DNA from 4 places in the Exiguobacterium artemiae 7-3 genome. Region 3 is predicted to be linked to each of the others. Evidence: predicted binding sites of a transcription regulator. Region 3 holds the regulator's gene; each other region holds the start of a gene.
The links. The regulator Rex, encoded in region 3, represses fermentation and respiration genes when NADH is low (regulators of the CRP and FNR family bind a similar motif). The targets are predictions, from matches to a motif close to TTGTGAAATATTTCACAA.
Positions count from the first base shown of each region.

Region 1: the regulator Rex is predicted to act here: its motif matches at 1,197-1,214, upstream of P402_RS0113825 (formate/nitrite transporter family protein).
Region 2: the regulator Rex is predicted to act here: its motif matches at 2,735-2,752, upstream of pflB (formate C-acetyltransferase).
Region 4: the regulator Rex is predicted to act here: its motif matches at 1,908-1,925, upstream of P402_RS0112125 (L-lactate dehydrogenase).

Region 1 covers NZ_KK211190.1:2,466,986-2,472,194, reverse strand. The annotation lists gene P402_RS0113835 (YitT family protein) at 1-304, opposite strand, end outside; gene P402_RS0113830 (hypothetical protein) at 443-1,051, shown strand; gene P402_RS0113825 (formate/nitrite transporter family protein) at 1,235-2,071, shown strand; gene P402_RS0113820 (DUF1232 domain-containing protein) at 2,166-2,585, opposite strand; gene P402_RS0113815 (aminopeptidase) at 2,684-3,907, shown strand; gene murB (UDP-N-acetylmuramate dehydrogenase) at 4,001-4,915, opposite strand; gene P402_RS0113805 (GNAT family N-acetyltransferase) at 5,178-5,209, shown strand, end outside.
Region 2 covers NZ_KK211190.1:2,409,270-2,414,478, reverse strand. The annotation lists gene pflA (pyruvate formate-lyase-activating protein) at 1-411, opposite strand, end outside; gene pflB (formate C-acetyltransferase) at 436-2,685, opposite strand; gene P402_RS0113520 (hypothetical protein) at 3,033-3,464, shown strand; gene P402_RS0113515 (DEAD/DEAH box helicase) at 3,502-4,668, shown strand; gene P402_RS0113510 (hypothetical protein) at 4,665-5,209, shown strand, end outside.
Region 3 covers NZ_KK211190.1:269,329-274,537, forward strand. The annotation lists gene P402_RS16690 (hypothetical protein) at 1-62, opposite strand, end outside; gene P402_RS0102435 (ABC-F family ATP-binding cassette domain-containing protein) at 62-1,963, opposite strand; gene P402_RS0102440 (redox-sensing transcriptional repressor Rex) at 2,120-2,779, shown strand; gene P402_RS0102445 (twin-arginine translocase TatA/TatE family subunit) at 2,779-2,982, shown strand; gene tatC (twin-arginine translocase subunit TatC) at 2,990-3,769, shown strand; tRNA gene P402_RS0102455 (tRNA-Ala) at 3,882-3,954, shown strand; gene P402_RS0102460 (S8 family serine peptidase) at 4,201-5,209, shown strand, end outside.
Region 4 covers NZ_KK211190.1:2,129,198-2,134,406, reverse strand. The annotation lists gene P402_RS0112145 (1,4-alpha-glucan branching protein domain-containing protein) at 1-160, shown strand, start outside; gene rpmG (50S ribosomal protein L33) at 265-414, shown strand; gene P402_RS0112135 (5-formyltetrahydrofolate cyclo-ligase) at 476-1,024, shown strand; gene P402_RS0112130 (DUF92 domain-containing protein) at 1,015-1,794, shown strand; gene P402_RS0112125 (L-lactate dehydrogenase) at 1,963-2,916, shown strand; gene P402_RS0112120 (GNAT family N-acetyltransferase) at 3,132-3,641, shown strand; gene P402_RS0112115 (M42 family metallopeptidase) at 3,841-4,878, shown strand; gene P402_RS0112110 (YqgQ family protein) at 4,862-5,059, shown strand; gene P402_RS0112105 (ROK family glucokinase) at 5,137-5,209, shown strand, end outside.

The DNA.
Region 1 (5,209 bases), 2.2 Mb from region 3:
GGGTCGGAATCCAGTCAATTAAAAACGATGAAGCCAAGACGATGAGACCGGATAAAAACATAAAGCGTTTTCTTAAAAAACGAAATCCAAGTAAAAAAAGTGGAATGTTCAAGACCAGTTGTGTCAAACCGATTGGTGTGTGGAATAATTCTTGTGCGATAAGTGTGATTCCCATGATTCCGCCGGATCCGATATCATTCGGCGATAAGAGAAGACTGATGTACAACGAGTACAGCAATGTTCCAATTAAGAGGAAACCGATTTTCTCTGTACGTTTTTTCTTTGCGGGCTGTTTAGTTTTCATTGTGATTGATGAGTAATCTCATGCTCCTCCTCCATAAAGTATCTGCCTGCAAGAGTACGCTGATATGAGGATTAATTCAACCCCCGATTTGAAAAAAGAACAATAAGATCACCTGGTTTTGAGAAAGGAGAGCGTTTTTTGAAAAAAATCATACTGTTCATTTTGTGTATTGGAATCGGTCTGTCGGCAGGTTCGTGGGTCGTCTGGAACCAACAGCAACCGCCGGAAGAAGAGAGTTTTAAAGATGGTCATGTGATTGCACGTCATGTCGGGACATCGGTTGCCAATACGGCTGCGATTGAAGAGTTAGTCAAACAGTTGCCGTTTTCCGAGGCATTGACTGGTGTATCAGTGGATGGTACGACGGTGAAGATGACATACGAACCTACTGAAAAAGGGCAGGCGGATTGGACGGGTAGTAATGGAAAGGCAATCCAATACGGCAACGCCGCTTTTTTGGAAAGCCGTTTATCCAAGTTGATCATGCATCAGACACTAGCACTTTTTTTGAGTGTATCCGACTTATCCGAACTTCAAATTCATTACAGGGATTCGTTTTCTGAAGTCACGTTTGATATGGACAGACAACGGATTGAAGACTATACACCACGGGATATCGAACGTGCCAGTTCTTCCGCAAATCGGTTTAATCGCGTCGTTGTCGAAGACTATGTACTTGTAGATTCCAGGCGGACAGTATTTTTTGAAAAGTTCCAAGAATCGTTGCAAATCCTTCCTGAAAAGTAGTTGTATACACCAAGAAAAAGCACTTTTCACAAACTTGACACATTGGTATCGTTTACATCCTGTTCTTTTAATAAAACGCTAAATAGTGTCTATTCATGACTTGAACATCTTATAAGATGGAAGTATGATAATAAATGAACAGACATTGTGAATTGTTGAACAAAAGAAAGCGGGGTTTCTACAATGAATGAAGTAGAAGCATTAGAAGGATTACGAAAAAAAGCTGTCAAATCGACACAAATGCTACGGATGCGTCCGCTAGAATATTTGGTTCGAGCAATGTTAGCAGGAGTTTTTATTGGTTTTGCCATCATATTTACACTTAAAGCAATCAACGGTTTATATTTAAATGAATCACCGGTTACGACACTCGTCGGTGGATTGACGTTTGGTGTCGCGCTCGTCTTGATCGTGTACGGCGGTGCAGAATTATTTACCGGAAATACGATGTATTTCACGACGTCGACAATGCGTGGCTTCACTTCGAAGATGGATACGTTTAAAGTATGGACGCTGTGTTTCATCGGAAACGGTCTCGGCGGACTTGCCTTTGCCTTACTTTTCTCACAAACAGGGATTATCCAGGAACTCGGAATGGAAAACTGGTTGTTTGCTGTTTCTGAGACGAAAATCCATCATACGACATGGGAAATCTTTACACGAGCCATCTTCTGTAACTGGATGGTCTGTCTGGCAATTTTCATTCCGAAAAACATGAAAAATGAACTCGCACAAATCATGATGATGATGATTTTGGTCGCTGTGTTCTTTGCTTCTGGTTTTGACCACGTTATTGCCAACATGGCATTGTTCTCACTTGCTTTAGTCGTCCCGCATCCGGAAGCGATTTCCTTTGCCGGTGCGATCCATAACCTGGTTCCGGCATTGTTGGGGAACATTATCGGTGGAGCACTATTCATGGGAATGGTCTACACATGGCTCAATAAATCGAAGCTCGAAGTAGATCAATCGAACGAACAGGCAGCAACAATCAACATCGCTTCAAAACAAAAAGCGTAAAAAACGTTAAGTTCGACGGCTTGAAGATAGAAAAAGAAGGGTCCGGTTTTCAACGGATCCTTCTTTTTTTGATGTCTGCTATTATTTCATGTTGTCATTCGAGATGTTGAAAACGATCGACATCCGCGGCCAGTTCTTCATAAATGGCCTCGACGATTTGAGCATCATCGAACAGTCCTAAAATATTTTCATCAGGTAAAGCGTCAACCGGAGACGTGAAGTAAAGAACAGCGGTCAATAAAAGTTGCTCCTGTTCCGGTTGCATTTCGAAACGTTTGTTGTACAAAGCGCGTAACATGTCGAGCAACTGTTTGAGTTGGAAATAAAGAACAAGTTCTGCTTCGCGTTCGATATCCGAGCCGTCCTCAGAGGCAAGATCTGTCGTTAATCGGGCTAATCCGAGTTCTCCTTGGATCAATAAGTCTTCTTGTGCTTTCGCATTTCCGACAGCGGTTAACGCTTGTCGGTGGAAATAGGTATAAGCGGATTTAAAATCTCCTGGTGTAAATTCCATCATCAACACTCCTTCTGTATCTCTAGTTTCGCCTTATTTCTTGCAAAATTGCAACTATTTCGTGAAAATAAGAGTAATAGTTGAAAGGGGATTACATAATGCCGACTCAAGAACAATTAAAAAAGTATGCTGCACTTGCCGTACGTACAGGAATCAACCTGCAAGCCGGTCAACAACTCGAAATTCGGGCAGGGATTGAAAATGCACCGTTAGTCCGTGAAATCACACGCGTTGCTTACGAAGTGGGAGCTTCGAATGTCTACGTTCAATGGTCAGATGACGAAATGACGAAAATCCGTTACTTCGACGCACCGGAAGATTCATTTGATGCGTTCCCAGAATGGTTAAAAGCCCGTTTTGATCAATTAGCAGAAGAAAAAACAGCTTTCTTGTCAGTTGTCAGTGAAGATCCTGATTTATTGAATGGGGTTGAATCAAGCCGGATTGCGCGAGCGAACAAAGCCGCTGGCGTTGCGTTGGCAAATTGGCGTAAGTTCGTCATGAGCGATAACGTCAGTTGGTGCGTCATTGCAGCGCCTTCAGATGCCTGGGCGGCAAAGGTATTCCCAGACTCGGAACGCGCTGTAGAAGACCTGTGGGAAGCCATATTAAAAGCAACACGTGTCGATCAAGACAATCCAGTCACAGCTTGGGAGCAACATGATGCAAACTTGCGGACGAAAGCGACTTTCCTGACAGAAAAAAAATACAATAAGTTGCATTATTCGGCGCCAGGCACAGAACTGACGATTGAATTGCCAGAGCGTCACGTCTGGTTGGGTGGCGGAGGACCAAACGCGGATGGTGTCGACTTCATCGCCAATCTGCCGACGGAAGAAGTATTCACGTTACCGAAGAAAACAGGCGTCAATGGTCATGTTTCAAGTACAAAACCACTCAGCTACAGCGGGAATCTGATTGATGATTTCACGTTATGGTTTGAAGACGGAAAAATCGTCAAAGCTGAAGCGAAACAGGGACAAGCAGCGCTTGACGAACTCATCTCATTAGATGAAGGTGCCCGTTATCTCGGAGAAGTGGCTCTCGTGCCTCATCACTCACCGATTTCAGATTCCGGTATTTTGTTCTATAATACGTTGTTTGACGAGAACGCTTCATGCCACTTAGCGATTGGTCGCGCCTATTCGACTTGTCTTGAAAATGGACCAAGTTTGTCGAATGAAGAATTGGCAGCGCAAGGTGCAAACGATTCAATGACTCACGTCGATTTCATGATTGGTTCAGGTCAGATGTCAATTGACGGAGAGTTGCCTGACGGTACACGAGAACCCTTGATGCGTGACGGAAACTGGGCAATCTAATGCAGAGTTTTTGAGGATAGAAAAAAGGAGCATCCGGACATGGTAATCATGTCGGGGTGCTCTCTTTGTTTGGTTTCATGTGATTAAAAACGATTAAGCTTCTTCCCCGATGATTTTCACTTCCGGCTCCAGTAAGATGCCGAACTTTTCTTGAACGGTTTCCTGCACGTGGCGGATGAGCGAAATGTAGTCGGTGGCCGTTGCGTCTTTGATGTTAACGATGAAACCGGCATGTTTTTGAGAAACTTCTGCACCACCGATTCGTGCCCCTTGTAACCCGCTATCTTGAATTAACTTACCAGCGAAATATCCTTCCGGTCGTTTAAAGACACTCCCGCAAGAAGGGTACTCAAGTGGTTGTTTTGTCTCACGTTTATGTGTCAAATCATCCATCATTTCTTTAATCAGGGCAGGATCGCCTTCTGTTAACGAAAAACGTCCTTCTAAAATGATGTACTCTTTTTTTGAAAAACAGCTCGTCCGGTATCCGAGCTCGAGTTCTTCATGTGAGATATTCAATAATTCACCTTTGCGTGTCAAGACGGTTGCACTGTGGAGACAGTCTTTTACTTCTCCGCCATATGCTCCGGCATTCATGATCAATGCTCCGCCAATCGTTCCGGGGATGCCGCAGGCAAACTCAAGGCCACTTAAAGCATGGTCGTAAGCGATACGTGAAGCGTGGATGATGGCAGCACCGCTTTGAGCAATCAGTTCGTGACCTTCGACCGAAATATCCGTTAATTTTTCAAAAGATAAAACGATCCCGCGGATACCGCCGTCGCGGACGACAAGATTCGAGCCGTTTCCAAGCATCGTCAAGGGGAGGTCATTTTCATACGCGTATCGGACGGCGAATGCAGTTTCTTCATATGTCGACGGGATGAGGAAGAGATCTGCCAATCCACCCATCTTAGTATACGTATGGTTTTTTAAGGGTTCGTTAATCAATACAGCTTCTTTTGCAATACCTTCATATAATCCAGCTAATAATTGCTCAGTCATCATGTCTCAGTCCTTTTTCATAAATTCCATTCAGCCAAAAAAATGCTCAAAATATATTTTACACTAATTCCGTGATTGATGTTTAGCATACTGTTCCCAAAATACAGAGTTGACAGATAAAAAGCAAGCGGTTCCTGAAGAATGTAATCGAATCAACATGTAGATATCGTTTTCTTTTTGTGAAAATGAATGGATTATGAATGAATGAATGTAAAAAAGGGAAAATTAAAGAAAACAGCTTCTATTCGGAAAGAGGGGGATTGAAATGGAGAGTGAACGGCTGGAGATGCGACCGTT
Region 2 (5,209 bases), 2.1 Mb from region 3:
CCGGCAGGTCGCATCATCGATATGCTTAATGTCGAGTAACACGAGATCCGTGTAATCGAGAATCCGGTCGATATTTTTAGGGACGACCGAACCGGCTGTATCGATGACGGTATGCAAGCCTTTTTGTTTTGCTTCCCGAAGTGCGGCTTCCAAAAATTCCGGTTGGGCAAGCGGTTCTCCGCCGGAAAATGTGATACCACCGCCTGTCGCTTCGAAAAATGATCGGTAACTTTCCGCTTCTTCAATGATTTCCGTTGCCGAGACGGAACGACCACATCCGAATTCCCACGTATCTGCATTGTGGCAGTATTGGCAACGTAAAGGACAGCCTTGCGTGAAGACGATGAAGCGAATACCCGGTCCGTCGACCGTGCCGCAGGATTCAACAGAATGAATCGTTCCGTGTGTCATAGCCATTTCAGTCCTTTCTTTCAGTTAAAGTGCACCGTGGAACGTCCGGTTGATGACGTCGATTTGCTGTTCGCGGGTCAACTTGATGAAGTTGACGGCGTAACCGGAAACGCGGATCGTCAATTGTGGATAGAGTTCCGGATGTTCCATCGCATCGAGCAATGTTTCCCGGTCGAAGACATTGACGTTTAAGTGATGTCCTTTTGAAGTAGTTCCGCCCATATAGCCGTCAAGCAGTCCGACTGTATTTCGAATTCGTGTCGGTTCATCTTTCCCCAGTGCTTTCGGGACGATGGAGAACGTGTAGGAAATGCCGTCAAGGGCATGTTCATACGGTAATTTCCCGACGGAAGTCAACGCAGCGACGGCCCCCTTCGTATCCCGACCATGCATCGGATTGGCTCCCGGTGCGAATGGTTCACCAGCCCGTCGTCCATCTGGCGTATTGCCGGTTTTTTTGCCGTAGACGACATTTGAAGTAATCGTCAAGACGGATTGAGTCGGTAAAGCATCGCGGTACGTCGGATGTTTCCGGATTTTTTCCATAAACAGTTTGACGAGATCAACCGCCATCTGATCGACCCGTTGATCATTATTTCCGAATTTCGGGAAGTCACCTTCGATTTTAAAATCAACGGCGATTCCATCTGCATCACGAATCGGGGAAACTTTAGCATAACGAATGGCAGACAGACTGTCGGCGACGACGGACAGTCCGGCGATACCGCAAGCCATCGTCCGTAAGATTTCTGGATCATGCAACGCCATTTCAATCCGTTCGTAACTGTATTTATCATGCATGAAATGGATGACGTTCAACGTATTGACATAGAGTTCCGCCAACCAGTCGAGTTGACGGTCGTACGCGGCCATGACCGTTTCATAATCCAAGACGTCATCTAAAATCAAATCGGTTTTTGGAGCGACTTGAATTTTAAGTTTTTCATCCATGCCGCCGTTTAACGTATAGAGGAGTGCTTTTGCCAAGTTCGCCCGTGCTCCGAAAAATTGCATCTGTTTTCCGATTTTCATGGCGGAAACACAGCATGCGATACCGTAGTCGTCGCCGTAAATCGGCAACATCAAATCATCATTTTCATACTGGATCGAACTGGACAGAATCGACATCTTGGCACAAAATTCTTTAAAGCCGCGCGGTAGTTGTGTGGACCAAAGGACTGTCAGATTCGGTTCTGGAGCCGGACCGAGATTGACGAGTGTCTGCAGGAAGCGGAACGAACTTTTCGTGACGTTGGAGCGGCCGTCCTCACTCATCCCGCCGATGGATTCCGTGACCCAGGTCGGATCACCGGAGAATAAATCATTGTAGTCCGGGGTACGCAGGAATTTGACGATTCGCAGTTTCATGACAAAATGATCGACTAGTTCCTGTGCTGTTTGTTCCGTCAAACGTCCGGTCTGCAAATCACGTTCGATATAAATATCGAGGAACGTTGAGACGCGGCCAAGTGACATCGCAGCACCATTTTGTTCTTTAATGGCAGCAAGATAAGCGAGGTAAACCCACTGGAACGCCTCTTGTGCGGTTTCAGCAGGACGGGATAGGTCACAATCATAACGATTGCCGAGTTCGGTCAGTTCCTGCAATGCACGAATTTGCTCATTCATTTCCTCACGGTCCCGGATCATCGATTCGGATAAAAAGCCGCCACGGTTCTGTAAGTCTTGTTTCCGTTGCTCAATCAAGTACGCTGTTCCGTATAACGCAACGCGACGGTAATCACCGATGATCCGACCACGTCCATATGCATCCGGAAGACCGGTGATGATACCTGCTTTTCGGGCGGCACGCATTTCGGGAGTATAGGCATCGAACACGCCTTGATTATGTGTTTTCCGGTATTCACTGAACGTCCGTGTCACAACAGGATCTGCCTTAAAACCATAGGCCTCGAGCGCATCGTTAACCATCCGGATTCCGCCGTTCGGATGAATCGAGCGTTTGAACGGTTCATCCGTTTGGAGACCGACGACTTTTTCTAAGTCACGATCGAGGTATCCGGGGCCGTGTGACAGGATCGTTGATGGTGTCGCAGCGTCAACGGCATATACACCACCGCGTGTCCGCTCTTCGCTTGTCAAACTCATGATTTGTTGCCACAGTGTTTCCGTAGCAACTGTTGGTCCTGCGAGAAACTGATCATCCCCTCGATATTCTGTCCGGTTTCGACGGATGAAATCTGCTACGTCAATCTGATCGTTCCACGTTCCTGTTTCGAATTGTTGCCATGCTGGTGTTTTTTCAAGTAACATTACGAACACTCCTTTGTTTGTAAGGTGAACAGTCCAAGATATATCCCTTATGTGAATAGTGTAACAAACATTAGAAGGGAAGAGTTTTACATCCCGGTGAAAGCGTAAGAGACTTGAAAAACGTTGGTATAGAAGGGATTCGTCAAATGTGTACCAGTGATTGGAACATGCTCAAAAAACAGAAAAAGGTTGAAATACAGCCATATTTTCAAATCTGTATCACTATTTTGATGCTCATCTGAACAAGACAGTTCGAATCGTGATAAAAGTCACACCGGGTTATCTTGTATTTTTATGACGTATCGTTGACAATGAAAAAGGGAATATAGACCGTGGAGGTGCATAAAATGGATTTTTTGCTGTTGGAAGACCGTGCCGATTATAGAACAGGTGATTGGGTGACGTTAAAAGTATCGACTGAAGGAACACCGAGAACAGGAATGATTACGGAGTTTGAGGAAGACGGATTTTGGATTCGTTTTGAAGATGACTTTGATTTTGAAGACTTCATCGGATATAAAGAAAAATACTTGGCGAAGCTGATTCGTCGCCCGAGTGATGTCCGATCCGATTACCCGGTGCTCAGTCAGTTTCCGAAACTGGCGGATGAACTTCAAGACCGGGTCATTCAAGGGTTTGATATTTTGACGGAAGAAATAAAGAATGACCAGGAAGTGGTATATCACATCCGGCTCATCGACGCAGGAAACGAATACACACAAACGTTACGTGGTCTGCGTGACGAAACGACCGATCAATTTGAATATGTTACAGAATGATGCAGAAGAGAGTAGGAGAATACACGTTATGGACTTTATGAAGCCTTTTATTACAGAAGCATGGGAGCGCGCCCGCTTCGAAAAAATGATGCCGGTTCAAGAACAGGCAATTCCATTAGTACGCGAAAGAAAAGATGTTTTGGTCGAAGCACCGACCGGGACTGGGAAAACATTAGCATATGTCATCCCAGCATTAGAATTGATTGATGAAAATGAACCGCATATCCAAGTCGTGATTACAGCACCGACACGTGAGCTGGTCATGCAAATCCATCAAGTCATTCAACTGTTTTCGCAAGGAAGCGGCATTAAATCAGGTGCCTTCATTGGTGGCGTCGAACTCAAACGCCAGCATGAACGATTGAAGAAAAAACCGCAAATCATCGTCGGTACACCGGGACGACTCGTCGAACTGATTGATTCTAAAAAAATGAAGATGCATAAAGTAAAACTGATTGTTTTAGATGAAGCCGATCAAATTTATGAAAGCGGCATGAGCGCTTCGGCAACACGAATTGCCAACAGTGCACTGCGTGATCGTCAGTTGGCCTTCATCTCGGCGACATTGCCGGAACGAACGGCAGAGTGGGGAAAAACATTATTTGCGAACGAGCCTGCACGGATTAAAGTAGAACGTGTGATGAGTACACAAGTGAAATTCGGTTACATCGAAATGTCACGCCGTCTTAAACCGGAATACTTGCGTCGCCTGGCGAACATGCAGGGAGCGAAAGTATTGACGTTCATCAATAACCGCTCATTCCTTGGACCATTAAACGGTGAACTCAGTAAGTTCTCATTAAAATACCGAATTCTTGACGCCGAAAAAGGAAAACGGGAACGGATGGAGACACTCCGTTCATATAAACGGGGAGAGTTCCCATTGCTCGTGACGACGGGCCTCGCAGCCCGTGGACTCGACATCGAAGCGGTCACCCATGTCGTCCATTATGATTTACCTGAGTCATTTGACGATTTCGTTCACCGTTCAGGACGGACAGGACGCGGGAATGCATCCGGTATGGTCCTTGCCCTCGTCACGGATCACGATTTGAAACACCTGAAGACACTGACTAAACAAATGGGTGTGGAAATGGAAGAGATGGAAATCTATCGTGGCGAAGTGATTCCGAAACGGGAACACACGGAACCCGAAACAATCAAACGACCGGCGAACCCACACCGGAAAGGACCGACACGATGAAAAGTGAGCGAAAGATAATCCCTTTTCCGACGACTGTATCGGAAGCAGAGATGAATACGGCGCTTAAGACGATGTATCAAGAGGCCGCAACGGCTAGAAGTACAGACTGGGTGGCATTCATCGAAGAAATCGCAACAGAAGGACGTTGGTATTTGAAAGACGCCGAACTGTTTCGTGATTTATTCGTCGATTGGGCGATTTTCTATGAAACGGATGAACAAGGGAAAACGCCTCACGGCCGCTTTTTAGAACAGGTTAAGGAAGACATGTCACCAAGTCTGTATCGGGCGCTGAGAGGTTTGGCGGATCCCGTTCCCTCCCTGTTTGTTGTTGAGGAAGAGCGGGTCGTCGACATCATGTCAAAACAGACGTATCAGACGGATTTAGCAGAAATTGAAGTCGAGCCCGGTGATTTGTTGGTCGGTAAACTTCTTTATATCTCGGGGAAATGGCGTTTTGCGATTGCTTACATGAAAGTCGCCAAAGCATTAGTTCCAGAAGTCCGGATCCTTTTAGCTGATTTCGTGGACGAAGTAGGAGA
Region 3 (5,209 bases):
AAGTAGAGGACGCCGGACAATAATCCTTGGATCAGATTGATCAGATAACTTTTCGAGCGCATCAGTGGAACGACTCCCACTGTTCCATCAAATCGAGCAAGTCGACATCAATCTGATCGCGCTCTGCCGAAAGGGCGGTCGCTTTCGGAATATCATTAAAGACTTCCGGTTCGCACAACAACTGTTCGATTTCAACCGACCGGTTTTCTAACCGTTCAATTTCTTGTTCGAGCTGCTCGAGTTGCTGTTTCTTTTTACGTGCTTCTTTTTGGGCTTCCTTGTCAATCGTCTTTGTCGACGCGACTTTGATTGCTTTCGCTTCTTCCGCTTCGAGACGGGCGATTTCTTCCTTCTCGGCTTTTTTCTCCATATAATACGAGTAGTCACCGAGGTAATCGGTCACACCGTCTGTACTCATCTCGATGACGCGGGTCGCAACCCGGTCGATGAAGTAACGGTCGTGGGAGACGAACAGCAAGGTGCCTTCGTAATCGACGAGTGCGTTTTCGAGGACCATTTTCGAATCAAGATCCAGGTGGTTCGTCGGCTCATCCAGCACAAGCAGATTCGTTTTCCGTAACTTCAGCTTCGCGAGCGCCAGACGTCCGCGTTCACCGCCCGATAATTCATGGACGAGCTTGAAGACATCATCGCCGCTGAATAGGAACTGCCCGAGAACGGACCGGACTTCCTGTTCGCGCATCAACGGCCATTCGTTCCAAATCTCATCGATGACACGGTTGCGGTCATTCAGTTCCGCCTGCTCCTGATCGTAGTAGCCGATTGAGACACCGGTACCGAAACGATAGTCACCGAACAGCGGTTTGAGACGGCCGACAAGCACTTTCAGTAACGTCGACTTGCCTATTCCGTTTGGTCCGACGAGCGCCAGTGATTCCGCACGTTGCAGCCGGAACGTAATGTTTTTCGAGACGGCTTCTTCGTAGCCGACAGCGAGTTGATTGACCTGCAGGACATCATTGCCGCTCTGCTTTTCAATCGGGAATGACAGAACCGTACTGCGTTCGTCACCGTCCGGACGGTCGATTCGGTCGACTTTTTCGAGACGCTTGCGGACACTTTGCGCCCGTTTCGTCGTCGTCGCACGGGCGATGTTACGCTGGATGAAGTCCTGCATCTTCGCGATGTCTTCCTGTTGCTGTTCGAACTGTTTCATTTCCTGTTCGTACAGTGCCGCTTTTTGTTCGAGATACTTCGTATAGTTGCCGGTGAATTTCCGCGACACGTTCCGGGACAATTCATAGACGACGTTGACGACTTGATCGAGGAAGTAGCGGTCGTGGGAAACGATCAAGACGGCACCACGGTAACCGGATAAGTAGCTTTCGAGCCAAGACAACGTATCGATGTCGAGGTGGTTGGTCGGCTCATCGAGAATCAACAGTTCCGGTGCCTGGAGCAACATCTTCGCCAGGGCAAGCCGGGTCCGCTGTCCACCAGAAAGCGTCTGAATCCGGCGGGAATAATCGTCCGGATAAAAACGCATCCCGTGTAAGACAGAGCGGATGTTGGCTTCGAACTGATAGCCGCCGGCTTCCGAGAAGTCGTGTTGCGCTTGATCATACGTTTTCAGGAGACGGTCATAGGCAGTCGGATCATTTAATATGTGCTCCATGCCCATTTCGATTTCCATCCGGCGAAGCGCCCGTTCCTGATCCTGCAGATGCTCAAAGACGGTCAGCATCTCGTTCCAAATCGATTCGTTCGACTCGAGTCCGCTGTCCTGCGCGAGATAACCAATCCGGACTTCCTTGCTTTTCATGATCTCCCCCGAGTCATGTGACAGCTCCCCGGCGATGATTTTTAAAAGTGTCGATTTTCCGGCACCGTTTCGTCCGACGAGGGCGATCCGGTCCCGTTCCTGTACTTCGAGTTTAATATTGTCTAAAATCGGCTCTACGCCGAATGATTTTGAGAGTTGGTTTACTTGTAAGAGAATCATATCCATCCATCCTTCCACCCTTTAGTCTATCACGAAAAATCCTGCCGAATATAATATTTGTTACTCTATGTGAAGTGGTTTACAATCAAGGGGAGTAGAATTCTTTGCATTGATTTGGGTGCCACGTCAGAACGTGGCCGAAGGGGGAACTGCAGTATGAATGGGCCAGACACAAAAATACCACAAGCAACGGCGAAACGACTGCCGTTATATTATCGTTTTATCCAGAGTCTCTATAACTCCGGCAAGCTGCGCGTCTCGTCAGCAGAGCTCAGCGAAGCGGTCAAAGTCGACTCCGCGACGATCCGTCGTGACTTTTCCTACTTTGGGGCGTTAGGGAAAAAAGGGTACGGTTATAATGTTCAACATTTGTTAACATTTTTCCGAAAGACACTCAACCAAGACGAGGTCACGAATGTCGCCTTAATCGGGGTCGGACATCTCGGAACAGCGTTTGCAAATTATAACTTTTTAAAGAATAATAGTACTCGTATCGTCATCGCGTTTGACGCCGATGAAGACAAGGTCGGAACGACGACGCAGGACGTTCCGATTTATCATGTGTCGGATATGAAAGAACAAATCAAAGCGAACCATGTCGATGTCGCCATCTTGACGGTACCGTCCCAGTTCGCCCAGTCAGTGGCGGATGAGTTAGTTGAGTACGGTGTGACCGGCATTCTGAACTTTACACCGGCCCGGTTGAATGTACCGGCCCATGTCCGGGTGCATCACATCGATCTGTCAATCGAGCTGCAGTCGCTCGTCTATTTCATGAAGCATTATTCGCAATCAGCTGAAGGAGTGAAATCATAATGGAAAACTTAATCCCGTTAACACTTGGTATTGGACCGGCAAGCATCGCCTTGATCGGTGTCGTCGCCCTCATCATCTTCGGACCGAAGAAATTACCGGAACTCGGCCGCGCGGCCGGTCAAACGTTAAAAGAGTTCAAGAGTGCGACACATGGCATCATGGAAGATGATAAGGACAAAAAGGACGAAATGAAAGAGAAGTGAGTGAATCATGGCGATCGATCAAGAACAGAGTGTGACATCGCACTTAGATGAACTGCGTAAGCGGATCATCTGGTCGCTCATCATCGTGGTAGTCATGTTTATCGCAGCCTTTCCGCTCGTCCGGCCGCTCGTCCGTTTCTTACAGGCCGACTTAAAGGAACTCGGAATCGGTTTAAATGCGTTTAACGTCGTTGATCCGCTGATGTTATATCTGAATCTTGCGTTCATCATCGCAATCGTCTTGGCGTCCCCGTTTTGGATGTACCAGCTTTGGGCGTTCATCCGTCCCGGTCTGCACGACCAAGAACAAAAAGCGACGTTGACGTACATTCCCGTGACGTTTTTCTTATTCCTCGCGGGCGTTTCGTTTTCTTATTTTTGGCTGTTGCCGTTTTTACTGGAAGTATCAACGGAACTCGGACAAGAGCTTGGGATTGAACAGGTCATCGGGGTCGAGAACTATTTCAGTTTCCTGATCCGGTTGACGATTCCGTTTGGTCTGTTGTTTCAGTTACCGGTCGTGACGATGTTTTTGACACGGCTCGGACTCGTGACGCCGTTCTTCATGCGGAAGAATCGGAAGTATGCGTATTTTGCGCTGTTCGTGATCGCGGCGTTGATCTCACCGCCCGACATCACATCGCATTTGATGATTTCTGTTCCGTTGTTCGTCCTGTATGAAATCAGTATCATCATCTCGGCACGGACGTATAAAAAAGTGCTGATTCTCGAGCAACAGGCGGAACTGGAACGACAGGCAGATCTGATGCGTGAGTTAAATAAGTAAAAAGAAGAAGCTTTTTCTTGCCGTGATGGCAGGAAAAGCTTTTTTTTGTAAGCGGTCTAATTTTATATTGAAAAAATGAACAGAAGTGGTTATACTCGTAATAGAAACACACGGGGGCTTAGCTCAGCTGGGAGAGCGTTTGGCTGGCAGCCAAAAGGTCGTCGGTTCGAGCCCGATAGTCTCCATATCGCTTTACCTGCCGAAACCTTGGGAAACCAAGGTTTTTTTATGTCCTTTTTTATTTACCTGTAAGAAATAGATAAGGAAATATAAGGATTTATACCTTTTGTGATGTAATAAACAAACAAATACTTTTAAAAAGCACCAAATTTAAATTGTATATTAAGCGAAAGTTAATTAAACTAAAAATACAGAATTTTCGTTTAATACGTTTTTGCTCCACATTACATTTTTGGAAAAGAGGAAAAAGAATGAAGAAAAAGAAGATTGCTCTGATGGCAGCTGCCCTCATGACATCTTCCAGCCTAGTTCATGCTGAGGGACACGTGTCATCACAAAAAGTGGATGTACAAAAGCCACAAGCACTCTCACTGAAAAAAGCGGGTCAAGAAAAGTCATACAGTCAAAACGAAAAAGTACGGATTGTCGTCGAGCTCGATCAAAAAGCAGCGATTGAACATGCACAAGCACAAAATAAGCGTTACAGCACGTTAAGCAACACGGAAAAAATTATTCTTAAGAATCAAATCGTCAATAAACAAAAAGAAGTCAAAGCAGCGATTGCCCAAAAAGATATTTCTGTTTCGTATAAAGAAAGTTTCACAACTGTCTTGAACGGTTTCAGCGGCGAAGTCAAATACGGTGAAATCAAAGAGTTGAAGAAATTAAGCGGCATCAAAAATGTACATATTGCACACGAATATGCGCGTCCAGAAGTTGAAAAAGGCGCGACACCAAACATGTTGCACAGCAAAGACATGGTCAATGCGAAGGAAACATGGCAGGACTACGGCTATAAAGGTGAAGGAACAATCGTTGCCGTCATCGATACGGGAATTGACCCGACGCACAAGGACATGGTCCTTAGTCCGGAGACAAAAGTTGATTTGACGTCTTCAAAAGTCGAGAGCTTTAAATCGTCAAAAGGCTTAAAAGGAAACTACTTTACGGAAAAAGTCCCGTACGGTTATAACTACGCCGATCATGACAGCGAAATCCGTGACCTCGGAGCAGGCGCTTCGATGCACGGGATGCACGTTGCCGGTACGGTTGGTGCCAACGGCGATGAGACGAACGGTGGCATTAAAGGTGTTGCACCGGAAACACAACTGCTCGCAATGAAAGTCTTCGGCAATGATCCAGGTATGCCGTCGACATTCAGTGATATTTATATCAAAGCGATTGATGATGCGATTGCCCTCGGTGCAGACGTCATCAACATGAGTCTTGGTTCAACGGCATCCTTCGTTCAAAAAGATG
Region 4 (5,209 bases), 1.9 Mb from region 3:
AGGAGAAGCATTACGTCATTCGGACGTCATTTATCTCGAGCGAGAAGAAGCAAGAAACGGGATTGAACATGATTATCATGTTGCAAAAGAACTGCGTGCATTCCAGGTGGACCTTGAAAATCCATACCAGCATGTAACGAATCCGAAAAAGAACGGATGAACAGTTGCAATTCACTTCCTTTCTTGGTACGATACTTGAGTATGCTTAACCTTATGTAAAGCAAAAACACTTGATACATCGAGAGCTAGATAGGAGGGAATCCCATGCGCGTTAAAATTACTTTGGCTTGCACTGAAACTGGTGACCGTACTTATATCACTAAGAAGAACAAGCGTAACAACCCAGAGCGTCTTGAGTTGAAGAAATACAACCCACGTCTCCGTAAGCACACACTTCACCGTGAAGTAAAATAATTGAGATGGAAGCCGTCACCTTGTGTGATGGCTTTTTTGTTGAATAAGGGGGCTTCGCAAGATGGGAAAACAGGAAATCCGGCAATTTATTACCGATCAGTTAAATCAGTTAGAACATCGTGAACAAAAAGAACAACAGATTTATGATCATCTGTTTGCATTACCGGAGTGGAAAAATGCTCAATCCATTGCCATCACACTTTCATTTCGGAACGAATGTGCGACAGAGCCGATTATTTTAAAAGCTTGGCAACTTGGGAAACAGGTTGTCATTCCGAAAGTCATTCAACAGGATATGCGATTTTTTGAATATTTACCGACCAGTCCATTGATAGAAACAAAGATGGGTATTCGGGAACCGGATGATCAGGCGAAAGAGCAATCTTTGAGTTCAGTTGATCTTTGTCTTGTTCCGGGAAGAGCTTTCACACGTCAAGGTTACCGTGTAGGATGGGGAGGCGGTTTTTATGATCGGGTATTAGCTGATTACCATGGGCATACCGTAGCGATTGCTTTTAACCGTCAGCTGGTCCCTGCTTTCGAAGTGGAACCATTCGATCAACCGGTCCAGCGAATCGTAACCGAGTCTGGGGTCGTTGTATGTCAGTAATCTACGGTATTCTATTTTGTTTTTTGCTCGGCTACATCGGATACCGGATGCGTTTGCTGACAATCAGCGGGAGTATCTGGACGGTTGTCGTCGGGGCACTTGTTCTTTCCGGCTTCGGTTACTCCGGACTTCTGATGTTGTTGCTCTTTTTTGGCAGTTCCAGTTTGTTGTCGAAACTTGGGAAACGTAGAAAACAGTCGGTGAATCAAATCGTCGAAAAAGACGGACCGCGTGACGGTTGGCAGGTTCTTGCGAACGGCGGTGTCGCAGCGGTGGCTTCCGTGGGATTCGTTTGGACAGAACAAACGTCTTTCCTCATTTTATTTTTGATTTTGCTCGCTGCGTCAAATGCCGACACATGGGCTTCTGAAATTGGTCCCTTGTCTAAAAAGGATCCCTTTCTCTTGACGGGACGTCGTGTACCGGCTGGAACGAGCGGCGCAATTTCAATACTCGGGACATCAGCGACGATCGTCGGGGCGCTGTTCATTGCGACAGCGGGGGATTTATTGTTCGATTTGTCGACGAACACTTGGCTGTTAGTGACGACAGGCGGCATCCTCGGGAGTTTGTTCGATACATTGTTCGGCGGGACGATCCAGCGGAAATTTCGATGTGTCGTTTGTCTTAAAGAAACGGAAAAACGTAGCCATCATAATCAACCGACCCTTTATGTAAAAGGGTGGAAATGGCTCGGGAATGACGGAGTGAACTTTTTATCGAGTATGTTAGCCGGAATGATTGGTTTTATTGTGCATCGAATGTGGTAAGTGGAAATGGAAGATGTCACTTTTCCTTATGTTAGGATATTATTGACACAAATTAGACAAGATGTGAACGGTTTCATGAACACTCATACTTTGTGAAAGATGTTACAATCTATTTGTGAGATATTTAACAAACTTTTAAATTACCTATCAGAAGGGTGGATATAAAGGATGGAATTACATGCGAAAGTGACACGTGTAGCGTTAATTGGTGCGGGGGCTGTCGGTTCAAGCTTTGCGTATCAGATGTCAACAGCGGGATTGTGTGAAGAATTGGTCATCATCGACGTCAATAAAGCCAAAGCAGAGGGAGAGGCGATGGATTTAAATCACGGGACACCGTTCAGTTCTTCCCCGATGCGTATCTGGGCAGGGGATTACGCAGACTGTAAAGATGCGGAAGTGATTGTCATCACGGCGGGCGCGCCACAAAAACCGGGTGAAACCCGACTCGATCTTGTCGCTAAAAATGCGTTGATCATGAAAGAAATGGTGCGTCAAATCATGGAATCCGGTTTTGACGGCATCATCGTCGTTGCCTCTAATCCGGTTGACATCATGGCCCATCTGGCATGGAAATATTCCGGTCTTCCAAAATCCCGTGTTTTTGGATCAGGTACGGTCCTTGATACGGCACGTTTACGCCAAATGCTCGGTGAATACTTCCATATCGATTCCCGTAACGCACATGCTTACATTCTAGGGGAGCACGGAGACACCGAATTTGCAGCCTGGAGCAATTCACGGATATATGGTAAAACGATCGATGAATTGTTAGCGGAAGATGATCGATACTCTCAAGCCGACCTTGATCAAATTTATATCAATGTCCGGGATGCAGCGTATCACATCATCGAACGAAAAGGTGCGACGTATTATGCGATTGGTCTTGGGCTTGTTCGAATCGTCCGGGCGATTCTTGGGAACGAGAACTGCTTATTGACGGTCGGGGCACATGTCGACGGACAATATGGAATGTCCGGTATCCACATCGGCGTACCCGCAATCATCAACCGGCAAGGTGTTCGGGAAATCATCGAAGTTTCTTTAACGGAAGAAGAACTCAAAAAATTTCATCATTCAGCAGAAGTATTGCGTCAAACAATGGAACCTGTCCTCCGTTAATTTTGAGTTGATAGCGTCCTCTTCGATTCTGGATGTGCTTAAAGCAAAAAGGTCACTCTTTTTTGGTAAGTCGAAAAGGAGTGATCTTTTTGCGTGGAAAAAATCTCGATTAAACTAGGTTTTATTTTACTAGAAAAAGGTTATGTAAAGGGTAGAAGAGTTTTTCATATCATATTGTCTAATAGGAAAAACGCATAAAGGGGAGAAAGACAGTCATGTATACATTTCGGAAGTTAACGAAAGAAGATGCAGAACAGTATTGGAGTCTTCGGCTGGAAGGATTAAAAAATCATCCAGATGCGTTTGGTCATTCGTTTGATGATGAACAACAAACACCAATTCAAGATGTTAAAGAAGGACTCGAAGGCGATCCGGACTCTGATGAAGTGTGGCTCGGAATATTTGACGGCGAAAAGTTATTTGGGTTTGGACAAGTCAAGCCGTACGAATTATCGCGCGAGTCGCATAAAGCGATGATTTCTGGTGTGTATGTGTCGCCGGATTACCGTGGCGGGACAGGTCGCGCCCTAATGGAAGCACTGATCGAAGAAGCAAAACAACTTCCGGATGTCGAACAAGTCATCCTGGCGGTGCTTTCCGGCAATGAGGCCGCCCAGAACCTTTATGAGTCACTAGGCTTTGAAGTATATGGCGAAGATCCGGATTCCGTTAAATTGGAAGACGGAACATATCGCGATGATATTTGGATGAAGAAATACGTCTAATGGATGATGGATTACCTCATCTGTGTTGTAGATTCGAATGCAAGAATTGACGTGTGAAAAGTCGTAGAATCAATGTAAATTGAATCTACGACTTTTTTTATTCGGCAGAAAGGCAATCGAAGCAGTGAATGATTACCCGGCTGTTCCATCTTTTGGTATCATATAGAGGAAAAAGCATTCGAAAAAAGGAGTGAAACAAATGCAGGCAGTTGTTCAGACGATTCGTGACTTAGTGGAGATTCCTAGTCCGACGGGATTTACCGTTCAAGCACTTACATATGTAGAAAACCGGTTTAAAGAAGAAGGGATTACGTATAAAAAATTAGAAAAAGGGGCTTTGCTTGCCATGTTGCCGGGTGAGTCGTCGCGGATTCGACTACTGACAGCACATGTCGACACGTTAGGAGCGATGGTCAAGGAAATCTTACCAACCGGTCGTCTCAGTTTATCGCAGCTTGGCGGCTATGCATGGACAGCAATCGAGGGAGAAAACTGTTTAGTCCATAAAATGGACGGACAAACCATTTCCGGAACCATTGTCTTTCATCATTCAAGTGTCCACACGTCGCGTGTGACGAATACGGAAGAACGGAGTGCGGCGAATATCGAGGTCCGACTCGACATTCGGTCAACGACGGCAGAAGAAACACGTGTTGCCGGAATTGAAGTAGGTGACGTCGTGACGTTTGATCCGCGGTTCGTTCATACGGAAACGGGATTCGTAAAATCACGTCACCTCGATGACAAAGCATCCGTTGCGTTATTGTTAGAGCTCGTCAAAAAATGGAAAACCCTCATGTTACCACATCCTGTTCATATCCTTATCTCCAATTATGAAGAAGTGGGCTTTGGAGGGAATGCCGGTTTTTCAGAAGAGGTTGCGGAATATATTGCAGTCGACATGGGAGCACTCGGAGAAGGGCAACATTCGGATGAGTATACGGTCTCGATTTGCGCAAAAGATGGTTCAGGTCCGTATGATCTTGCGTTGCGCCATCAGTTCACACGTTTAGCTCAACAGCATACGATTCCATACAAAGTGGATATCTATCCATATTACAGCTCGGATGCTTCAGCTGCCGTCCATGCCGGGCATGACGTCCGACACGGATTACTCGGTCCCGGGATTGAATCGAGTCATTCTTACGAACGGACACACGAGACATCACTTCAAGCCACATACGATTTACTCGATGCGTTTGTAAAGGAGCCGATGAACGATGAAAACACTTTATGATGTCCAGCAATTGCTCAAATCTTACGGAACGATTGTTTACCTCGGTGACCGGGAATCTGATATTGCGATGATGATGCTTGAACTGGATGAACTGGAGCAGGCAGGTGTACTGGAGAAAAAACAGTATGATTCTGCAAAAGTGATTTTAGCATACGAGTTACAGCAATCAAGAAAATCATGAAAAGTTTGTGCAACCCTTTGCACAAACAGATGAATCAGCTAAAATAAAAAGGAAGAATCTTTTATCATGAGGGAGCTATGACGATGAAGTGGTTACTGGGTGTAGATATCGGTGGAACGACGGTCAAGATGGCGATTCTAGATTTACAAG